DNA from 4 places in the Rhizobium sp. UFLA01-1127 genome. Region 1 is predicted to be linked to each of the others. Evidence: predicted binding sites of a transcription regulator. Region 1 holds the regulator's gene; each other region holds the start of a gene.
The links. The regulator PhoB, encoded in region 1, activates phosphate uptake and scavenging genes when phosphate is short. The targets are predictions, from matches to a motif close to TGTCATNNANCTGTCAT.

Region 1 (2,181 bases):
CAACGCACCGCAATGTTCCACCTCGGCCATCTGGTCGAGGAGAACGACACCGATAAGATGTTCACCAATCCCGACGATTTCCGCACGCAGGATTACATCATGGGCCGTTTTGGTTGATGATGTCAGGCGCGCGGCTCCTTTCACACAGTTCACTTTGAGGATAGAAAAAATGGTCTCCACTCACATTCTCTCAGCCTACGACGAAGACCTGAAGTTCCTGACGCGCCGCATTGCGGAAATGGGCGGCCTGGCCGAGCAGATGGTCAGCGACAGCGTACGCGCCCTGGTCAACAGCGACGCGGCCCTGGCCCAGAAGGTCATCTCCGACGATGTGGTTCTCGACCATGCCGAGCGCGAAGTCGGCGACAAGGCGATCGTCACGATCGCCCGCCGTCAGCCGATGGCCGCCGACCTTCGCGAAATCATGGGCTCGATCCGCATCGCCTCCGATCTGGAGCGCGTCGGCGATCTCGGCAAGAACACTGCAAAGCGCGTCATTGCCGTACAGGGCACCGGCGTCCCCCGCCGTCTTGCCCGCGGCATCGAGCATCTCTCCGAACTGGCATTGAGCCAGCTCAAGGAAGTTCTGGACGTTTACGCCACCCGCTCGCCGGACAAGGCCGTGTCGATCCGCGAACGCGACGAGGAAATCGACGCCATGTATACCTCGCTCTTCCGCGAGATGCTGACCTACATGATGGAAGATCCGCGCAACATCACCACCTGCACGCATCTTCTCTTCTGCGCCAAGAACATCGAGCGCATCGGCGACCATGCCACCAACATCGCCGAGACGATCTATTACATGGCGACTGGTGCTCAGCCGGAAGGCGAGCGCCCGAAGGATGATACCGCCAACACCGTCGGCGCGGTGACGGAATAATTTGGAAGCGAAGAAAGGAGACCATAGGCGCATGGTTCCGAGAGTTGCTGTTGTAGAAGACGAGGAAGCGCTCAGCGTTCTGCTGCGCTACAATCTCGAGGCTGAAGGCTTCGAGGTAGATACGATCCTCAGAGGCGATGAGGCCGAGCTGCGTCTCCAGGAGCGCATCCCCGATCTCCTGATCCTCGACTGGATGCTCCCCGGCGTGTCCGGTATCGAGCTCTGCCGCCGGCTGCGCATGCGGCCGGAGACCGAGCGCCTGCCGATCATCATGCTGACCGCCCGCGGCGAGGAAAGCGAGCGCGTGCGTGGCCTTTCCACCGGCGCGGACGACTACGTCGTCAAGCCGTTCTCGACGCCGGAGCTGATGGCTCGCGTCAAGGCGATGCTGCGCCGTGCCCGCCCGGAGGTTCTCTCCACGGTGTTGCGTTGCGGCGATATCGAGCTGGACCGCGAAACTCACCGTGTCCACCGCAAGAGCCGCGAAGTGCGGCTGGGGCCGACGGAATTCCGCCTGCTGGAATTCCTGATGTCCTCGCCGGGCCGCGTCTTCTCGCGCTCACAGTTGCTCGACGGTGTCTGGGGCCACGATATCTACGTCGACGAACGCACTGTCGACGTTCATGTCGGCCGCCTGCGCAAGGCGCTCAATTTCTCCAATATGCAGGATGTCATCCGCACCGTTCGCGGCGCGGGCTATTCCATGGAAGCCTGAGCGGCAAGGCCGCTCGGGCATCACTACATAGCGGCGGAAATAGAAAAACGGGCCTCGAGTGGCCCGTTTCTCATTTGCAGCGCCGCGCACCATATGTGGCGCGCAAAGGTCGCTGTAGCGCTTTAAATCTGCTGCACAATGTGACGCTTAACCGTTGTTTCGGCGGCGATCATGCACCGGCTGGTATGCCATGCGCTGGTGATAGGTGCAGTAAGGCGACGAATCCGGGCTGTCATTGCCGCAGAAGTGGAAATCGTCCTTCAGCGGATCGCCGACTGGCCACTTGCAGGTGCGTTCCGTCAGCTCCGTCAAGCCAAGCCGGCGGGAGATCGGAACGACGACGTTTGCAGCCGGGCGATATTGGATTTCGTTGACGGAATCAACCTCGATCTCTTCCTTCAGCATGGTTGCACCCTGCTGGCGGGTGATTACGGTGCGGGTGGCAACGCGCGATCCGTAGCTCGTGGCGCGAGGAGCTGTGGCGCTGCGCTTCGGCGTGCGCGCCGCGGTTGTCGTGCCGCCTGCCTTCGCTCGGCCGGGAAGGTTGAGGCGGTGTACCTTGCCGATAACGGCATTACGGCTC
Region 2 (2,181 bases), on a different contig from region 1:
TGCGATAGATCGACTTGTCACCCTTCTGGCCGTAGCCGTTGTTGCTGTCGCGCGCGAGCATCAGGAAGCTTGTTGGTGAAAGCGCCACGATTTCGCTCTGGGCGGCGACGGCGGTCTTGCCCTTGTCGTTGGTGAAAACCGGCAAAGGCACGACATATTCGTGCACCAGTTTCAGGTGATCGAGATCGGCAGCGTCGTAGACCAGGGCGCGTGTGTTCTGTCTCGTCGAGCTGGAATCACCACCATCCTGACGGGTCGCGGACTGGAGTACGGCGATCAGGAACTTGCCGTCGGGGGTCAGGGACATGCCCTCGAAGCCCTGGTTGTTCTGACGCCCGCTCGTCGGGTCCTTCGGATCGGGAGCCGCTTCGCCAGGGCCTGGATTGTTCGAGGAGAAATTCACCGTGCCGTGTCGCATCGGCAGAAACGCGGCCGGCGGTGCCGTGGCCGAGATCATCTTTCCATCCGCCGAGAAGCGGTAGATGTAGGGACCGTATTCATCGCTGATGAACATCGAGCCATCGGGCAGCCGCACAATGGCCTCGTTGTCGAGCGAGATCTTGCCGTTCGGCGCCTGCGGCAGCAACGGCATGGCGCCTTCCGGATTGCGGACGCCGTTCGCCGGATCGAGCCCCGTGGTTTCGGTGCCCTTATTGTCCCTCAGCAGCAGCGTATCCGCGAGCTTGGCTTCGACACCCGACTGTTCTTTGCCGGCCGGCGGCGTTGCACCGGGAGCGACCGGCGTCAGCTTGATATCGATGGTGTTGAGACGCGCGCCGTAATCCGTGGTGCCGGCGACATTGTAGCCGCGGTCCGGCAGCAGCCACAGCGAACCTTTGTAGGTGCCGTCGGCATTGCGGGTCCAGTTCTTAATGTCGATCGACATGCCCGAGCCGGAACCGAAGGTTTCGCCGAACTTGTCCCGCTGATTGGCTGGAATGCGACCGATGGCGACGCGGCCCTTATTGACGAGCGTCACGCCTTGAACGGTTACGGACGTATCGGCGAGTACCGCGGCCGGCGCGGCGAAAACGAATGTGGCGAGTGCAGCCGACAGGAGCCGCGAGCTCTTCGAACGCATATAGGTCAAGACAATATCCTCCTGATGAAAGCCCTTATGGAGACAACGGCATCCATCTCCGGCCCGATTTCAGATCGGGTCAGAAAACGACAGCCCGGCACGGAAGCGCCGGGCATCCGATGATGAGACGCATCCGGCAATCTGTCCCCAACGACGCTCTAAGGTGTCAATATGATAGGGACATGACAGTTCGCGCAATACGCGAGGTCACCCATCCAACTATAGGAACCGGAGCAATTCTAGGAGAGGGACTTTATGGGAACGGGTTGCCGCAGTTCCTTGGCCGCGACCAGCTCCTTATATTCTGGCGCAACGAGACCGCCCGATATCAGGAGCTTGGCGCCATCCTCGGGACTCATGTCGAGCACCGTAATCTTGTCGCGAGGAACGAAGACAAGAAAACCGGCCGTCGGCACGGGTGTAGGCGGCAGGAAGACCGCCACCATGTCCTGCCCCATGGCGTTGAACTTCGAGGCGATCTCGCCTTTGGCATCCGTCGATATGAAAACCATGGACCAGAGGCCCGGGCTCGGATACTCGATCAGCCCGACCTTCTTGAAGGAGGTGCCCTGCTCCTTCAGCACCGTTTCGAATATCTGCTTGACGCTTTTGTAGATCGTCCGCACCAGCGGAACGCGATTGACGATCAACTCGCCGAAGCGGACGATGCTCTGGCCGATCAGGTTCTTGGCCAGGAAACCGACCAGCGTGATGAAGATCATCGCGATCAGCAGGCCGGTGCCGGGAACGGCGAAATTCAGATAGCTCTCAGGGTCGTAGCGCGCGGGAATATAGGGGCGAACCCAACTGTCGGCCCAATGAACGACGGACCAGGTCAGCCAAAGCGTGATTGCTATCGGAGCACAGATAATGAGGCCGGCCAGGAAATTGTTTCTGATCCGCATGGTTACGGACATCTTGATGAGCTTTTCAGTCATTCGCCGCTCGAAAACTCCGTTCCGTCGCCCACCCCTAACCGGCAAAACCTCCCCACCATCTCCGTCCAGGAAACGTGCCAGAAATCATCAATGCATACAACCCGTCAGTCACGCCGCCAAGCCGAACAGACGCCCGGCTCACGACGACGTGAAAGCAAAAGC
Region 3 (2,181 bases), on a different contig from region 1:
TGACGCGAAATCCCGCAATCCTGCAGGCAACCGAAGCGGATCTTGTCGCGGTGCGCACCCGCGACCCCGCGTGCAAGACCTACCTGCATGCGCTCTTGAATCTGAAGGGCTTCCACGCCCTGCAGACGCACCGCATCGCCCATGCACTCTGGATGGAAGGCCGCACGGAAATTGCGAGCTGGCTTTCCAACCTTGTCTCGTTGGTCTTCGGTCCGGATATCCATCCGGCCGCGAAGATCGGCACCTCGATCATGCTCGACCACGGCTCCGGCATCGTCATCGGCGAAACCGCCGTCGTCGAGGATGAGGTGTCAATCCTGCAGAACGTGACGCTCGGGGGCACCGGCAAGGAAAGCGGCGACCGCCATCCAAAGATCCGCCACGGCGTGATGATCGGCGCCGGCGCCAAGATCCTCGGCAATATCGAAGTCGGCGCCTACAGCAAAGTCGCTGCCGGCAGCGTCGTTGTGAAGGCCGTTCCCCCGCATTGCACCGTCGCAGGCGTTCCGGCCACGGTCGTCCGCATTCATCGCGCTGATGAAATTCCGGCCGAAATGATGGACCAGAATATCTAACCGTCCTATTTGGTGACGGGCCGCCCGTGACATAAGGCGGCATCGCCATTTTTCCCGCCAGACGCTCTCCATCGGTCATCGGCCGTCACCGCAGAATCGTCCTTTGTCGCCCCTGTGCTCGACAGAAGCGAAATCCTTTCACCGCGCCCTTCATGGAACTGTCATACTCCATTGATAGCTCGAAAGGGTTCTCTATGTCCGGCGTGGCGCAAATGCGCCGGAGCAATGCCCCCACTCGAAGAGGATATGACGATGACCCGTTTTTCACGTCGCGTTGCCCTTGCAACCGGCAGCGCGCTCAGCCTTGTTTTGCTCTGTTCCACCACCGGTGCCGCTGATTTAAGCCCGGCGCCGAATACCGCGACACCGATCAAGCATCTTGTCGTTATTTTCCAGGAAAACGTTTCCTTCGACCATTATTTCGCGACCTACCCCAAAGCCGCAAATGTCGATGGCGAACCGGCATTCAAGGTCGCCGACAACACGCCGACCGACATCAATACGCTCGCCCATGCCGGGCTCATCGACAACAACCCGAACAAGACGAATACCGCAAACGGCGCCGATGCTGCGGCACCCTTCCGGCTCGACCGGACGCAGGCCGCGACTCAGTCGCAGAACCACGGCTATACCGCCGAGCAAGCCGCCTACAACAACTTCGCCATGGACTTCTTCCCGGCCAATACCGGCCGTGGCACCAAGGGAGCCGCCGGCGCTTTCGGCACCAAAGGTCAGGTCATGGGCTATTATGACGGCAACACCGTCACGGCGCTCTGGAACTACGCCCAGCACTACGCAATGAGCGATAATTCCTTCTCCACCAATTTCGGCCCCTCCACCCCCGGCGCGCTGAACCTGATTTCCGGCCAGACCAATGGCGCGATCCTGCCGCCTGGCTACACGCTGGAAAGCGACGGCACCTATTCCAAGGGCCGTATCGTGCCCGACGGCAATGGCGGCTGGACCGCGATCAGCGACTTCGATCCGACAGGCGACGTCTGCTCCATCGGCCAGACGGCATTGATGTACGGCAAGAACATCGGCGACATGCTGAACGAACACAAGATCACCTGGGGCTTCTTCGAGGGCGGCTTCGACCTCTCGCTGACCAACCCCGACGGCACGACCGGCTGCAAGCGCGCGACAACGTCGACGGTCACCAAGGTCAACTACACGGACTACATTCCGCATCACCAGCCGTTCCAATACTATGCTTCGACCGCCAATCCGACGCACGCGCGCCCGTCCTCCGTGGCGGCGATCGGCACGACGGATGCGGCAAACCATCAGTACGACATGACCGACTTCTATGCGGCGCTGAAGAACGGCAACATGCCCACGATCAGCTTCCTGAAGGCGCCCGCCTATCAGGATGGCCATGCCGGCTATTCCGATCCGCTCGACGAACAGGAATTCGTGACCGAGGTGGTCAACACCGTACAGAATTCGCCGGATTGGAAGGACACCGCGATCGTCGTCCTCTACGACGATTCCGACGGCTGGTATGATCATGCCCATGCGGTCGTCAATCCGTCGAAGCTCCCGATCAAGGGCTATGACGTGCTGAGCGGCGACAGCTGCTCCACCGGCACGGCGCTGCCAGGCG
Region 4 (2,181 bases), on a different contig from region 1:
CATTGATGGTCTTGGCGCCGCAATCAAGCGCGCCGCGGAAGATATAGGGGAAGCAGAGAACGTTGTTGACCTGGTTCGGAAAATCCGAGCGGCCGGTGCAGATCATCGCATCGGGGCGGGCCGCACGGGCGAGGTCCGGCATGATTTCTGGCGTCGGGTTGGCGAGCGCCATGATCAACGGCTTTGCCGCCATCTGTTCCAAAAGCTCCGGCTTCAGCACGCCGGCCGCGGACAGGCCGAGGAAGACATCGGCCCCCGGAATGGATTCGGCAAGCTCGCGCTTGTCGCTGTCCTGGGCGTAGACGGACTTCCATTCGTCCATCAGAACGTTGCGATCCTTGTAGACCAGGCCCTCGATGTCGTGAACCCAGATGTTCTCGCGTCTGGCGCCGAGGATGACGAGCAGGTTGAGGCAGGCGAGCGCTGCCGCACCGGCGCCCGAGGCGACGATCTTCACGTCCTCGATCTTCTTGCCGGCCAGCTCCAGTCCGTTGAGGATGGCAGCGGCGACGATGATGGCCGTTCCGTGCTGGTCGTCATGGAAGACCGGAATTTCCATCTTCTCGCGCAGGCGGCGCTCGACGTCGAAGCATTCCGGCGCCTTGATATCTTCGAGATTGATGCCGCCAAAGGTCGGCTCCAGCGCTGAGACGGTGTTGACCATCTCATCGACGGTCGGAGCTGCGATTTCGATGTCGAAGACGTCTATGCCGGCGAATTTCTTGAAGAGAACGGCCTTGCCTTCCATGACGGGTTTGGAGGCGAGCGGGCCGATATTGCCGAGACCGAGGACGGCGGAACCGTTGGAGATTACGGCAACGAGATTGGCGCGGGACGTATAATCGGCAGCCGTTTCCGGATTGTCGCGGATGGCGAGGCAGGGTGCCGCGACGCCGGGGGAATAGGCGAGCGCCAGATCGCGCTGGTTGCCGAGCGGCTTTGTCGCCTGAATTTCCAGCTTGCCGGGGCGGGGATAGCGATGGAAATAGAGCGCCTGATCATCGAGATTTCCGCTTGCCATGTTCTTGGCTGTTTTCGAAGTGTCGTTCGTATCCAACTCGCGTCTCCATTCCTGCCTGCGCTAGAGTCCCCTCCATACATCAATCGCTTCGCGTTCACAGTATGCAATTGATGCCGCAGCGCGTTTTTGTCGTGGCAAAACGCGGCTGAACCTGGCCGCCGGGCTGCCAAACACAGGGTTTGTCATCTTCCTGAAACACGAGTCTGGTTTTGGAATAGCCAAGGTAGGATAGGGCACGGACATAAAGTTCGTGAATGAAAACATGGACCCCCGGCAGTTCCGAACGCTATTCATTTCTGACGTGCACCTCGGCTCGAAGGCCGCCAAGGCGGACTACCTGCTCGATTTTCTGCGCTACCACGAGGCCGAGACGATCTTCCTGGTCGGCGATATCGTCGACGGCTGGCGATTGAAGAGAAACTGGTACTGGCCCCAGGATTGCAACGATGTCGTACAAAAGCTCCTGCGCAAGGCGCGCAAGGGTACGCGCATTGTCTATATCCCCGGCAATCACGACGAGTTCCTGCGCGATTTCCCCGGCATGCATTTCGGCGGTATCGAGGTGGCGCAGCGCGCCATGCACGAAACGGCCGACGGGAAGAAATATCTCGTGCTCCATGGCGACGAATTCGACGTCGTGGTCCGCAATGCCCGCCTGCTCGCCTATCTTGGCGATTGGGCATACGACATGGCCATCCTGATCAACATCGGCCTTGCAGCGGTGCGCCGCCGCCTGAACATGCCCTACTGGTCCTTCTCGGCCTGGGCGAAGCTGCAGGTGAAGCATGCCGTCAATTTCATCGGCGAGTTCCAGCGTGTCGTCGCCGAGGAGGCCAAGCGCAACGATGCCGATGGCGTGATTTGCGGCCATATCCATCATGCCGTTATCGACGATCTCGATGGGGTCCGCTATATCAACACCGGCGATTGGGTGGAAAGCTGCACGGCGATTGCCGAGCACTACGACGGCACGTTCGAGCTGATCACCTGGCAGAACATTCTCGAGACGCAGCCGGTCGGTTCTCCCGTCGGGGAATTGCCGCAGGCGTTAGGCGCACAGGCGGCGTAATCCTCGCGCCTCCTCACAGGCTCAATAATAGCCTGTCATAATTATTGATCGCAGCGAAAGGGCCGTAGCTTCGGATTTTTCCGAAACGTTA

Region 2: the regulator PhoB is predicted to act here: its motif matches at 1,253-1,269, upstream of Q4Q11_RS03945 (esterase-like activity of phytase family protein).
Region 3: the regulator PhoB is predicted to act here: its motif matches at 724-740, upstream of Q4Q11_RS21160 (phospholipase C).
Region 4: the regulator PhoB is predicted to act here: its motif matches at 1,202-1,218, upstream of Q4Q11_RS09315 (UDP-2,3-diacylglucosamine diphosphatase).

Annotation. Positions count from the first base shown of each region.
Region 1 is NZ_JAUQTZ010000055.1:4,560-6,740, reverse strand. It holds gene pstB (phosphate ABC transporter ATP-binding protein PstB) at 1-117, shown strand, start outside; gene phoU (phosphate signaling complex protein PhoU) at 170-883, shown strand; gene phoB (phosphate regulon transcriptional regulator PhoB) at 915-1,598, shown strand; gene Q4Q11_RS15660 (GcrA family cell cycle regulator) at 1,746-2,181, opposite strand, start outside.
Region 2 is NZ_JAUQTZ010000009.1:50,172-52,352, forward strand. It holds gene Q4Q11_RS03945 (esterase-like activity of phytase family protein) at 1-1,081, opposite strand, end outside; gene Q4Q11_RS03950 (DUF502 domain-containing protein) at 1,321-2,019, opposite strand.
Region 3 is NZ_JAUQTZ010000091.1:9,413-11,593, forward strand. It holds gene cysE (serine O-acetyltransferase) at 1-575, shown strand, start outside; gene Q4Q11_RS21160 (phospholipase C) at 828-2,181, shown strand, end outside.
Region 4 is NZ_JAUQTZ010000027.1:32,915-35,095, forward strand. It holds gene Q4Q11_RS09310 (NADP-dependent malic enzyme) at 1-1,021, opposite strand, end outside; gene Q4Q11_RS09315 (UDP-2,3-diacylglucosamine diphosphatase) at 1,284-2,090, shown strand.